DNA from 2 places in the Mycobacterium sp. NGS27 genome. Region 1 is predicted to be linked to the other one. Evidence: riboswitches for the same ligand, from Rfam matches in the RefSeq annotation. Region 1 holds a riboswitch; the other holds the start of a gene.
What was found. Region 1 has a riboswitch for S-adenosylmethionine ahead of AC5Y30_RS01690 (hypothetical protein). Riboswitches for the same ligand answer to the same signal wherever they lie in the genome.

Region 2: linked by a shared signal. The riboswitch ahead of AC5Y30_RS19980 (bifunctional o-acetylhomoserine/o-acetylserine sulfhydrylase) and the one ahead of AC5Y30_RS01690 (hypothetical protein) in region 1 are both predicted to bind S-adenosylmethionine.

Annotation. Positions count from the first base shown of each region.
Region 1 is NZ_JCALDT010000001.1:405,328-410,712, forward strand. It holds gene AC5Y30_RS01665 (IS1096 element passenger TnpR family protein) at 1-159, opposite strand, end outside; gene AC5Y30_RS01670 (DUF1707 domain-containing protein) at 202-681, opposite strand; gene AC5Y30_RS01675 (TetR/AcrR family transcriptional regulator) at 745-1,353, shown strand; gene AC5Y30_RS01680 (cytochrome P450) at 1,358-2,626, opposite strand; gene AC5Y30_RS01685 (VOC family protein) at 2,778-3,230, shown strand; gene AC5Y30_RS01690 (hypothetical protein) at 3,433-4,059, opposite strand; SAM riboswitch class IV at 4,090-4,201, opposite strand; gene AC5Y30_RS01695 (Helicase associated domain protein) at 4,370-5,305, opposite strand.
Region 2 is NZ_JCALDT010000007.1:190,670-198,648, reverse strand. It holds gene AC5Y30_RS19995 (HNH endonuclease signature motif containing protein) at 183-1,547, shown strand; gene AC5Y30_RS19990 (class I SAM-dependent methyltransferase) at 1,554-2,288, opposite strand; gene metX (homoserine O-acetyltransferase MetX) at 2,294-3,424, opposite strand; gene AC5Y30_RS19980 (bifunctional o-acetylhomoserine/o-acetylserine sulfhydrylase) at 3,436-4,806, opposite strand; SAM riboswitch class IV at 4,970-5,091, opposite strand; gene AC5Y30_RS19975 (NADP-dependent isocitrate dehydrogenase) at 5,243-7,477, shown strand; gene AC5Y30_RS19970 (NADP-dependent isocitrate dehydrogenase) at 7,505-7,979, shown strand, end outside.

The DNA.
Region 1 (5,385 bases):
CGAGCGGTCCCAGCGGGCGAAGGCGACGTCGATCGCCTCAGCGAGTTGACTGAACCGATGGGTGCGATTGGCGGCGAAGATTCGGCCGGGCCGCGGCCAGTAAACCTCGCCGCGACCGCTGACTAGGTCGACCCTGATCGACAACCATGTTCGCGCCACGACTAGCCATACTGCAGCCGGACTACGTTGGTGCGCAAGGGGTCACCACGGTTGCAAGCGTTCTCGGTGGTTTGTGGCCGGAAGCATTGGTAGCCAGTGCCATTGCTTGGCGCCCGGTATCGAGAAAGTATGGCTGACGAGTCCGATTCCCGCCCCGAGGATGGGCCAGATCGGCCAGAAGTAGGTCGCGTCGGTCGTCAGCGCGACCGCTGCCCAGACGGTGAGCACGATGGCGCACATGGCGAGGTACGCGTACAGATGTGCGCGCACTCCGCGGCGTGCCGCGGCGATGCGAGCGGCACGCCGGCGGGGATCGTGACGCCGGATGCGATCGACCGGCAGGCCCGCGGTGAGTTCGCGCAGTTCTTCGGTCGTGTGCGTCTGGAACACCGATTGCAGCCGCTGGTCATACTCGTCCACCTGCAGGTAGCCCTGCGCAAGCGCCTGACCGAGTAGGTCAGCCGTCTTCTCCCGATCGCCGGTGCCGGCGAGCGTGGATGTTGTTTCAGGCAGATTCGACATTTCGTCTCCTGGGTCGCCAATGTGAATAGCATTAACATAGATCAGAATGTTAATGTCGTCAACATGTCAGCGAAGCCGTTGGCCCTCAGCCGGCGTCAGACCTATCACCATGGCGACCTGAAACGCGCGCTGACCAGCGCCGCGCTATCGCTGGTGGCCGAAAAGGGCCCGAGAGGGTTCACCCTCACGGAGGCTGCGCGGCGTGCGGGGGTCAGTGCCGCAGCTCCGTACCGGCATTTCGCGGACAAGGCCGAGCTGCTGGCCGCCGTCGCCGAACAGGGATTTCAGGAATTGCACGCGGTCTTGAGTGCCGCTGCCGAGCGCGTGTCGGATCCGAGGAAGAGGGTCGTCGAGCTCGGCCGGGCTTATGTGCAATGGGCCATTGCCCATCCCGACCACTATCAGGTGATGTTCGGCGCGGAGTCGCTGAAGGCCGAGCAGCAGGGGATGGCTGTCGCCGGTGAGCAGGCGTTCGGCGACCTGCTGGACGCGATCGTCAAGTGCCAGGAGGCGGGGATCGTCGCGGGTCGGGACCCGCGAGAGGTGGCCGGGCCGCTTTGGTCGCTGGTGCACGGCATCGCGTCGCTCGCCATCGGTGGCCAATTGAGCGCTGTCGGGATTGTCTCAGCGCCCGCAGACATCATCGCAGGCGTTGTGGCTCAAGCGCTTTGAGCGATCACCACGGCCGTTCTGTTGCCCGGCTGGTTCCCGGCGTGAAGGTGACCGGAAGGTTGCCCAGGCCGGTCATGCTCGGGTTGCCCAGGTATTGATGGACGTTCTCGACGTCGACCTGGTAGTCCGGGATGCGGTCGAGGACGGCCTTGACCAGCACGGCGGACATCAGCCGGGCAAGGTGCGAGCCGATGCAGCGGTGCGGGCCGAGCCCGAACGCGACGTGGCGGTTGGGTGCGCGATCGAGAATGACCTCGTCGGGCCGGTCGAATTCGTTTTCGTCGTGGTTGGCGGACAGCCAGCTGATGACGACTTTGTCGTTCTTGCGGAGGCGTTGGCCGGCGAGGACGACGTCGTGAGTGACTGTGCGGCTGAGGGTTTGGTTGACCGAGAAGTAGCGCAGGAATTCGTCGGTGGCGGTGCGGTAGAGCTCCGGGTGGTCGATGAGCTGCTGTCTGATGTCCGGATGGGTGCCCAAGTGTCTGAGCGTGAGCGCGGTTTGGGAGGTGGTGGTGTCGACGCCGCCGCCAATGAGGTTCCACAGGATGTTGAGCAGCTGCTCGTCGGTGAGGCGGTGGCCGTCGAACTCGAACTGAATGAGGAAGCTAGTCAAGTCTTCTCGGGCGTCGGCTCGTCGGTTGGCCGCGAACTCGAGGACCTCTTCCATCATGGCGGGCACCTTGGCGATCGCGCTGGCGTACTCGTCGCTGTCCTGCGGCACTGCCATGACGGAGTGAAAGAGGTTGGCGTACAGGTGCCAGTTGTCGTAGGGCAGGCCCATCAACTTCATGGTCAGGATGGCCGGGACCGGGCTGGCGTAGTCGAGCACCAGGTCCATGTGGCCTTTTGTTATGTGTTGATCGAGGAACCAGTGGGCGGATTGCTCCATGAACGGCTTAAGCTTCTCGACGGCGCCGGGGGAGAAGAACGGCGCCAGCGCGTGGCGTAGCGCTTGGTGGTAGGGGCCGTCGACCTCGCCGATGCCCAGGGCCGGCTGGCCGTCGGGACGCGGGACGCCCATCTCGCCTTGATAGTCGACGCCGTCGTCGGCGTTGGGCTCGTACTTGTGGGCGAAAGTGTTGCCGTTGCGGGCGGTTTGGCTGACGGCGTCGTAGCTGCTGAGGAACCAGAACCCGCCGTAGTTCTCGTTCCACGCCACGGGACATCGCTGCCGCAGGTCGGCGTTGACGGCCAGTTCGTTGAGGTTGAACGCATCGGAGTGATGGTCGAAGTCAACGATCGCGTCGGCGCTGACGTTCGGACGTGTGGCCATCGAAAAGCCCTCCCACGGAAGGTAATCTGCTCATCCGGCGGTGCGCTTATTATCTTTGCATTATTACGCGTTTAGGCTCCCCGGTGGAAGCGGTTTGCAGGTCGGTCGACGCCGCCGCCTGGGGCGCCCGGTTTGGTGCGGAAAGGGTGTCATGACGAACCATCGGACGGTTTTCAATCACGTTGGGTTATGCGTCCGCGACCGCGAGCGGTCGCGCCGCTTCTACGAGGGCTTGCTGGGGTTCCAGTTCTGGTGGGAGCTCGACCCGCCCGACGGCCCGACCTCCCAGCTCGTCGGGCTGCCCGAGCCGCTCGGCGTGCACGCGACGTACCTGGTGCGCGACGGCTTGGTGCTCGAACTGATGGACTACTCGAAGCGTCAGGTTCATGCCGGCTCGGAGCGGGTGATGGATCAGGTCGGGCTGACGCACATCTCGTTCTCGGTGTCCGATTTGCCTGGCGTGTTGGCTCGGGTGGCCGAGTTCGGGGGAGCGGTGGTCGATGGGACCGTGGGTGAAGCGATGGCGATGATCCGGGATCCGGATGGGCAGTTGCTCGAGTTGCTTTCGGAGGGGTGGTTGGCGGCATTGCCGGCGAGGCCGTAGCAGCCTTTAGAGTCGAGCCTTCGCCGGCCATCATGCTGGACCCGAGCGGCCATACGTGTCGCCGCGCCCAGCGGTTCGCATCACTTATTTGCTGTGCCACCTTCACTTTCACACCGAGCGGTGCGCGACGGAGATCGAGGACCTTCTCGTGGCCGAGCAATTGTATGACGGTGATCCTGCTGACCGCCGACGTGACGCGGGCTTACTCGTCGGCGTCCTCGGATGAGCCGCCACCGACCAAGTAGCCCGACTTCGGCGTCGCACTGAAGGGATCGATCCAATTTCGTAGACGCGCCAATTCAGCGGCACAGGCTATCGCGGCGATCGAACCGCTCCTGGTCTTGGCGAACACGCCGCTACCGATCGCTTGGGCCGCCGCTTCGATGGGGTCACCCTCGACATCGATATCCGCCGACATCCGCGCGTCTAGGGCGACTTTTCTGGCGGAGTCGCTGTTATCACCGCTCATGAACCCGCCACGTGCGAGCACTGCAACCGCACTTGCGGGACCACTGCCACTGAGGCGCAGGTCGCTCGGCTCGTTCAGGTCCGAAGAACCACGCAGTGCGTTGACCGTTTGAGAGGCGGCGTGATTGAGGTGCTCGCGCGAGACTTGGACGGCGGCGTCGTGCTCGTTGCTCCACGCCAGTGCTCCCGTACTTAACCAAAGCCGACCGGCAGCATCGCACCGGAACTCCACGAGCGGAGGCATTACGGCAGACCTGCGTGACATGGTGAAGACGTCTCGAGGATGCACCATGCCTGCAAGGTAGGCCGCAACAAAGGTTTGGAACGATCGCCACTGGTCGTCTGAAGTGAACTCAGTCATGACACGCCTTCCCGTTGGCCCCCGACCACGGGAGCGCTCTTGCCGGCACCGCTCGGTGCTGGCCGCTTCGTCATCCGAGCCACCCACGAGCGTGGGGTTGGCGTGCCGTCAAGTCGGAGCTTGGCGACGGCATCTCGTGAAGCAGGTTCAGGTTACATCGGCTCACCGACAGGAGCGAGTGCCTTGAGCGTCGAGATGAGCGAGTTGTCATTGGGCGGCGGCACCCTGGTGGGTCCGAGTGGTGTTTACCCCCGGCGGGGGCATGTGCACTGCGGTTTGCGCGTTATGGGGAAAGCTGTCCCTTCTGCGCCTATATCCTGGTTCTCGCGACAGACGACGACCGGCTGGCTCGCGTGTTCCACGCCCAGCCCGGTAATTCCGCGAGTCGTGCCGTCAGATCGGGATCGAGCAAGCCCCGCTTGAAGCGAGTGCGTTGGTCGACGACCCATGCCCCCAGCCGGCCCCCGTCGGGGGTGGTGTAGGAACGCGGCACTTGGGCATGACCGTGCTGGCGGACATAGTCCAGCAGCTGACTGAAATGTTCATCCCACCGTCCGGCGCGGATACGGGGCTCATCGAGCTGGCGTCCACGACTCGTCTGGCCCCTAGTCACAGCCCCCTGGCGGCCTTCGGAGACATGCTCTTTGAACCATCTGTCGTACGCGGGTTGGATCTCGTCGCGTTTGACCAGAATTCCTTCGCTAACGGCCCGCAGCAGTTGACGTTTCAGCTTCTCATCGGCCCGGTTCGTCGCAATAGCGACGTTCATCGTGGGCTGGTCCCCGAGGGCGAAGTGTTCATCCGACATTCGCTGATGAAACCGCTCGATTAGTTGACTGAAGCGGTCCTCAAGGTGGCTGCCGCCGAGGCAGCTGGGGTTTCGTCGTACGAGGTCGACGACCGGATCCACCGACCGCAGCAACGTGACCAGCGCGGCGCGGCTGTCGTTCATCGACCGCTCGACGGCGCTCATGTAGGAGTCGAGATCTGCTTCAGGGGCAAGATCGTTAAGTCCGAAGTCCAGCACTTTCGCGATGGCGAGGGCTTCGCTGAGCCGGGGCTCTCGTTGTCCAGCCTCGATTCTCGTAATCGCCGACGTGTCGAGCGAGACACCGGCTTCCTTCAGGCGGTCAGACAGCTGCTGCTGGGTCAGCCCTGTGGCCAACCGGGCTGCCTTAGCCCGCTCAGCGAAAGCGCTACTGACTTGGTCGTCGGACGAGGGCGACCGCCGATCTCGTTGCTGCATAGCTGCAGCCTACACTGCATAGTTGCAGGATGAAGCGGCGGCATGTTACTGTTGCATCGCAGCGCATACTGCGACAGTGC
Region 2 (7,979 bases), on a different contig from region 1:
CGGTTATTACCCAGCTCGATTGCGCAAGGCCGGGCGGTCAATCGACACCACACTGTGATCTGGACGCGGGCGGCTCGAACCTGTCGCCTGGGGGTTGACCAACAACGAAAGATCTTGCGCGAGTGTGAATCTATGGCGGCCGGTGGGGCGATTCTGTCGGTGGGTGCGGCTAGTTTGACGGTGTGAGTTCAAGTGGTCTGCAGGATGTCGATGCGGTGTTCGACGCGCTCGATGCCGCCTGGGATCGAGCCTGCGCGCTGGACTACGACGCGCTCAACCCGCAGCAACAGCTAATGGCGTTGCAGCGCTGCGAAAAGCAGCGCCGGCGCATCCCGGCCGTCGAGCATCCGCTGATCAATTCTCTTGCCCGCCAAGCCCCCTCCCTAGACCTCGGCGGCACAGTGGTCCATGCCCTCGCCGAGGCGACACTGATCAGCCGCACCGAAGCCGCCCGGCGGGTCAAAGAGGCGCGCGATCTGGGCCCGCGACACGGCCTGACCGGCGAACCGCTGGCCTCGGTGCTGGCCGCGACCTCGGCCGCCCAACGCCAGGGCGAGCTAGGCGCGGGCCAGGTGGCAGTGATCCGCAAGTTCTACCACCAGCTGCCCGGCTGGGTGGATTTCGCGGCGCGCGAGCAGGCCGAAGCCCAACTGGCCGAGTTCGGAACGCGGTTTCGCCCCGAACAACTCGCCGCCCTGGCGCGGGGACTGGCCGATGTGCTCAACCCCGACGGCACCTTCACCGACGACGACCGCGCCCGCCGACGGGGGCTGACGCTGGGCAACCAGCAAGCCGACGGCATGTCGGCGCTGCGCGGCTGGCTCACCCCCGAAGCACGCGCCACCCTGGAAGCCGTCCTGGCCAAACTCGCCGCCCCGGGCATGTGCAACCCCCTCGACGACACCCCGTGCATCGACGGCGCACCCACCCAAGAGGCCATCGAGGGCGACCCGCGCTCGGCCGCCCAGCGCAACCACGACGGACTCAACGCGGCGCTGCGGGCGCTGCTTGCCTCCGGAGAGTTGGGGCAGCACAACGGGTTACCGGCCTCCATCGTCGTGACCACGACGCTGGCCGAGCTGGAATCCGCCGCCGGGCGAGGCCTGACTGGGGGCGGCACCATGCTGCCGATGAGCGACGTGATCCGCCTGGCCCGCCACGCCCGCCACTATCTGGCGATCTTCGACAAGGGCAAGGCGCTGGCGCTCTATCACACCAAGCGCCTGGCCTCACCGGGACAGCGAATCGTGTTGTACGCCAAGGACCGCGGCTGCTCGAACCCGGGCTGCACCGTGCCCGGCTACTACTGCGAAGTCCATCACGCCACCGACTACAGCAAGTGCCACGTGACCGACGTCAACGACCTCACCTTCGCCTGCGGCCCCCACCACCGACTCCTCAAACCCGGTGGTTGGACCACCCGAAAACGCCCGCGCGGAGACACCGAATGGATTCCACCGCCACATCTCGACCGAGACCAGCCGCGCACCAACACCTTCCACCACCCCGAGAAACTGCTGCGCGACGGAGACGACGCCGGGCCGTAGCGTTCGCTATCCCGCCAGCGTCGCGCGGGTGCACATGGTGACGTAAGGCAGCGCCAGGCCCGTCGAGTTCGCCAGCGCCGGATGGGTTGCCAGCAATTGGCGCACCTGGTCGAGCGTTTGGGTGCGGACCTCGGCCGGCGAGGTGATGCAGTAGCTGCGGGATGCGACAAGGTCGATCAATGCTTGCGGCGTAAGGTAACTCGTCCACTCGACCCGATGATGCGCCAGGTCGGTGAAGGGCTCCGGCAGCGTTACCTGGGTGCGGCCGCCGTCGCCGTCGCTGCCGATGATCTGCCCCAGTTCGCGCACCCAGCCGAGCCGTTCGTCGCGGGTGTTCCACACCAGACCCAGCCGGCCGCCGGGCCGCAGCACCCGCGCCACCTCCGGGATCGCGCGCTCGGGATCCACCCAATGCCAGGCCTGCGCCACCAGCACCACGTCAACGCTGTTGTCCTCCAACGGAATCTCTTCCGCGGTGCCCAGCAGCGCCCGGGTCTCCGGCAGCGAGGCGCGCAACACCTCCAGCATGTCCTGGATGGGGTCGACGGCCACCACGTCCAGGCCGCGCTCCACCAACCGCGTCGTCAGCTTCCCGGTACCGGCACCCAAGTCGAGCACCCGGCGCGCCCCGACCGGCAACAGCCAGTCGATCGCCTCCGGGGGGTAGGAAGGGCGTCCCCGCTCATAGGCTGCGGCCGCCGAACCGAACGATAGGGAGCGGTCGTGGCGCGAGCGGGTCACGGTCGTCACGCGCCTTGCTCATCGGCCAATTTGAGGGTTTTCGCAATCAATTCGTTGACCGCGTCGGCTTCGATCAGGAATCCGTCGTGCCCGTAGATTGATTCGATGATGTCCAGTTCGGCGCAGCCCGGCAGCAGCTCGGCCAGCTCTTCCTGCAGACGCAGCGGGTAGAGCCGGTCACTGGTGATGCCGCCGACCACGACCGGTACGGGACACTCGCTCAGCGCTTTTCGCACTCCACCGCGGCCGCGGCCCACGTCATTGCTGCTCATCGAGTCCGACAACGCCACGTAGCTGCCGGCGTCAAAGCGATCGACCAGCTTTTCGCTCTGATATTCCAGGTAGCTCTGTATTGCGTAGCGGCCGCCGTTCCCCGCATCCTCGCCACCCTGGCTGCCGTTGCCGAACCGGGTGTCGAGCTCCAGCTCGCCGCGGTAGGTCAGGTGGGCGAATTGCCGGGCGAGCGCCATTCCGGTGTCGGGTTTGCGCCCGGTTCCGTAATAGTCGCCGCCCTGCCAGTTCGGGTCGGTCTTGACGAGCGATATCTGCGTCCTCAGGTGGCCGATCAGATCGGCGGTGCTGCGCGCGCCGACCGCTATCACCAGCCCGGCCCGAACCCGGTCGGGCTGGGCGACGATCCACTCCAAAGCCCTTGCCCCGCCCATGGATCCGCCGATGACGGCGGCAACCCGGTCGATGCCCAGCGCCGCCAGCGCGGCGACGTCCGCCGCAACTTGATCCTGCACGGTAATCTGCGGAAACCTTGAGCCCCATGGCTTTCCGTCCGGGGCAATCGAGCTCGGCCCGGTGGAGCCGCGGCAACCGCCCAGCACGTTGGTGACCACCGCGCACCAGCGATTGGTGTCGATCGGGGCACCCGGCGCGGCGACACCGTCCCACCAACCCGGCGTGGGATGTTCCGGCCCGGCGGGCCCGGTCAGGTGCGAATCGCCGGTGAGCGCGTGCAGCACCACCACCACGTTGTCGCGGTTGGGGGACAGCTCGCCCCAACGCTGGACGGCGATCTGGACATCGTCGATCACCGCGCCGTTCTCGGTGGTCAGCGACCCGATGCGCACCACGCCGATCTCGCCTTCGGCCGGCAGCGGCTGGGTTGCAGCGTCTGAGATCGTCATTGCCGGTCTCCTCAAAATGCCGCCACCGCTTGCGGATCGGTGCCCGACGCCCCCGCGGTCGCACCGAATTTGGCCGCCGCGGCGAAGCCGAGCTCCAGGTCGGCCAGGATGTCGTCGATGCCCTCGATGCCCACGGCCAGGCGCACCAGACCGGGGCTGACCCCGGTGCTCAGCTGCTCCTGCGGGCTGAGCTGGGCGTGCGTCGTGGACGCCGGGTGGATCACCAGCGAGCGCACGTCGCCGATGTTGGCGACGTGGCTGTGCAGCTTCAGCGCGTTGACGAACGCTTTGCCCACCTCGACGCCGCCGTCCAGCTCGAAGGCCAGCACCGCGCCGGTTCCCTTGGGCGCCAGCTTCTTTGCCCGCTCATGCCAGGGCGAGCTGGGCAGGCCCGCATAGTTGACCGACACCACGCCATCATGGCCGGCCAGGTACTCGGCCACGCGCTGCGCGTTGGAGACGTGGCGCTCCATGCGCAGGCTCAGCGTCTCGATGCCCTGGGCGACCAGGAACGCGTTGAACGGCGAAGCGGCAGAACCGAGGTCGCGCAGCAGCTGCACGCGCGCCTTGAGCGCGAAGGCCGGCGGGCCGAGTTCGGCGAACACCACGCCGTGGTAGCTCGGGTCGGGCGTGGTGAACCCCGGGAAGCGTCCCTGCGTCCAGTCGAAGGTGCCGCCGTCGACGATGACCCCGGCGATCGCCGAGCCGTGGCCGCCGAGGTACTTGGTGGCGGAGTGCACGACGATGTCGGCGCCGTGGGAGAACGGCTGGATCAGGTACGGCGTGGCGATGGTGTTGTCGACGATCAGCGGGACGCCGTTGGCGTGCGCGACCCCGGCGACCCCGGGAATGTCCAGCACATCGATCTTCGGGTTGGAGATGGTCTCGCCGAAGAAGGCCTTGGTGTTCGGCCGCACCGCGGCCTGCCACGAATCCAGGTCGTCGGGGTCCTCCACGAAGGTGACGTCGATGCCGAGCTTGGCCAGCGAATAGTGGAACAGGTTGTACGTCCCGCCATAGAGCCGCGGGCTCGAGACGATGTGATCGCCGGCACAGGCCAGGTTCAATATGGCGAAGGTCTCGGCGGCCTGCCCGGAGCTCAGGAACAGCGCCGCCACCCCGCCCTCGAGTGCGGCGACGCGCTGCTCGACGACATCGGTGGTCGGGTTGCCGATCCGGGTGTAGATGTTGCCCGGCACTTCGAGCCCGAACAGGGCGGCGGCGTGCGTGGTGTCGTCGAAGGTGTACGACGTGGTCTGGTAAATCGGCAGGGCGCGGGCGCTGGTGGCGCTGTCCGGCTGCTGGCCGGCGTGTACCTGCTTGGTGTCGAACGACCAATTCGCGGTCGGGTCGGTGTCGTGCTCGGCGTTGTCGGAGGTCACGGGGTTGCTTTCTGCTGGTAGGGAAATGTGCTCGGCGACGGCCGGGACGCCGGAATGGGGCGTCAGCCGGCACCGCGGATTAGCAGCGACACACGATGAGGCGCGAAAAGGCCGGGAGAATGCACATCACGTTTCCCTGTCTGCTCAGGGGCCCGTCATGGCGGACCCGCGCTTGCCGGATAGCCGGTTGTGTGGCTACTCAACCTGGTCATCACCCGGGGCACCCCACCGCGGTTGGAGGGTTGCCGGCCAGCAAGCCGGGGCTTGATGCTGGCGCTCATGACCAATTCGAAGATTATCTTACTGTGCCGAGTCGGTGCCAACCATCGCGGTGCACGTGCAGGTCGACACCTGTCCAAACACCCTTGCTAACGTGGCAGGAAGACCGCTGAGCCCCCCAGAATTCGAACCCATCATTGACGCCGGGAGAGGGACCGTGAGCGCCGAACAGCCGACCGTCATCTACACACTGACCGACGAAGCGCCGCTGCTGGCGACTTATGCGTTCCTGCCGATCGTGCGCGCCTTCGCCGAGCCGGCGGGCATCGAGATCAAGACCAGCGACATCTCCGTGGCCGCCCGGATTCTGGCGGAGTTCCCCGACGATCTGACCGAAGAGCAGCGCGTTCCGGATAACCTGGGCGAGTTGGGCCGGCTGACAGAACTCCCCGACACCAACATCATCAAGCTGCCGAACATCAGCGCCTCGGTCCCCCAGCTGATCGCCGCCGTCAAGGAGTTGCAGGGCAAGGGATACAAGATCCCGGACTTCCCGCAGAGTCCAAAGACGGACGAGGACAAAGAGATTCGCGCGCGCTACGCCAAATGCCTTGGTAGCGCCGTCAATCCGGTGCTGCGGCAGGGCAATTCGGACCGGCGCGCGCCCAAGGCGGTGAAGGAGTACGCCCGCAAGCACCCGCACAGCATGGCGGACTGGTCGCCGGCCTCGCGCACTCACGTCGCGACCATGCGGCACGGCGACTTCTACCACGGCGAGAAGTCGATGACGCTGGACCGCGCGCGCAACGTGAAGATGGTGCTGGAGACCAAGAGCGGGCAGACCCTCGAGCTCAAGGCCAAGGTCGAGCTGCGCGAGGGCGACGTCATCGATTCCATGTTCATGAGCAAGAAGGCCCTCGTCGAGTTCTACGAGGAGCAGATGCAGGACGCCTACGAGACCGGCGTGATGTTCTCGCTGCACGTCAAGGCGACGATGATGAAGGTGTCGCACCCCATCGTCTTCGGTCACGCGGTGAAGATCTTCTACAAGGACGCTTTCGCCAAGCACCAGGAGCTGTTCGACGAGCTCGGCGTCGACGTCAACAACGGATTGGTCGACCTCTACAACAAGATCGAGTCGCTGCCGGCGTCACTGCACGAGGAGATCATCCGCGATCTGCACGCCTGCCACGAACACCGCCCCGAGCTGGCCATGGTCGATTCGGCCAAGGGCATCACCAACTTTCATTCGCCCAGCGACGTCATTGTGGACGCGTCCATGCCGGCGATGATCCGCGCGGGCGGCAAGATGTGGGGCGCCGACGGGCGCCAGAAGGACACCAAGGCCGTCAACCCCGAGTCGACTTTTTCGCGGATCTACCAGGAGATCATCAACTTCTGCAAAACCCACGGGCAGTTCGATCCGCGGACGATGGGCACCGTTCCCAACGTCGGCCTGATGGCGCAGCAGGCCGAAGAGTACGGCTCGCACGACAAGACCTTCGAGATTCCCGAGGACGGTGTCGCCAACATCGTCGACCTCGACACCGGGGAAGTGCTGCTGACCCAGAACGTCGAGGAGGGTGACATCTGGCGCATGCCCATCGTCACCGACGAAGCGATCCGCGACTGGGTCAAGCTCGCGGTCACCCGGGGCAGGAACTCCGGTATGACGGTGTTGTTCTGGCTCGACACCGAGCGGCCGCACGAGGTCGAGCTGCGCAAGAAGGTCAAGGCGTACCTGAAGGAGCACGACACCGAGGGCCTGGAGATCCAGATCATGCCGCAGGTGTGGGCAATGCGGTACACCATCGAGCGCGCCATGCGCGGGCAGGACACCATTGCCGCGACCGGCAACATCCTGCGCGATTACCTCACCGACCTGTTCCCGATCCTGGAGCTGGGCACCAGCGCCAAGATGTTGTCCATCGTGCCGCTGATGGCCGGCGGTGGGATGTACGAAACCGGCGCGGGCGGTTCGGCGCCCAAGCACGTCCACCAACTCGTCGAGGAGAACCATCTGCGCTGGGATTCCCTGGGTGAATTCCTTGCTCTCGGAGCGTGTTTCGAGGACATCGGCATCAAGACCGACAATGAGCGCGCCAAGGTCCTGGGCAAGACGCTGGATGCCGCCATCGGCAAGCTGCTGGAGAACGACAAGAGCCCGTCGCGCAAGACCGGTGAACTCGACAACCGCGGCAGCCAGTTCTACCTGGCGCTGTACTGGGCGGCCGAACTCGCGAAATCCGACGACGAAGAATTGCGCAAGCATTTCGCCGCGCTCGCCGACGCGTTGCGCGAAAACGAGGAGACCATCGTGGCCGAGCTCGCCGAGGCGCAGGGCGAGGCGGTCGACATCGGCGGCTACTACTACCCGGACAGCGAGAAGACGACGGCGATCATGCGCCCGAGCAAGACCTTCAATGAGGCGCTGGCGGCTTCGACAGGCTAGGGCCCCCGGCAGGAAGCGGGACTCGACATGGCAGGGGAAGCCAAGGTCAAGGTCAAAGGCCGCGTCGTAGAGCTCGACGGTGACGAAATGACCCGCGTCATCTGGAAGTCGATCAAGGACATGCTGATCCTGCCGCACCTCGACATCGACCTGGACTACTACGACCTGGGCATCGAGCACCGCGACCGCACCGATGACCAGGTGACCATCGATGCGGCCAACGCCATCAAGAAGCACGGCGTCGGTGTCAAGTGCGCCACCATCACCCCCGACGAGGCCCGCGTCGAGGAGTTCGATCTCAAGAAGATGTGGCCCTCGCCCAACGGCACGATTCGAAACATTCTGGGCGGCACCATCTTCCGCGAGCCCATCATGATCTCGAACGTGCCGCGGCTGGTACCGGGCTGGACCAAGCCGATCGTCATCGGCCGCCACGCCTTCGGCGACCAGTACCGGTCGACCAACTTCGAGGTCGACAAACCCGGAACCGTCGCAATCACTT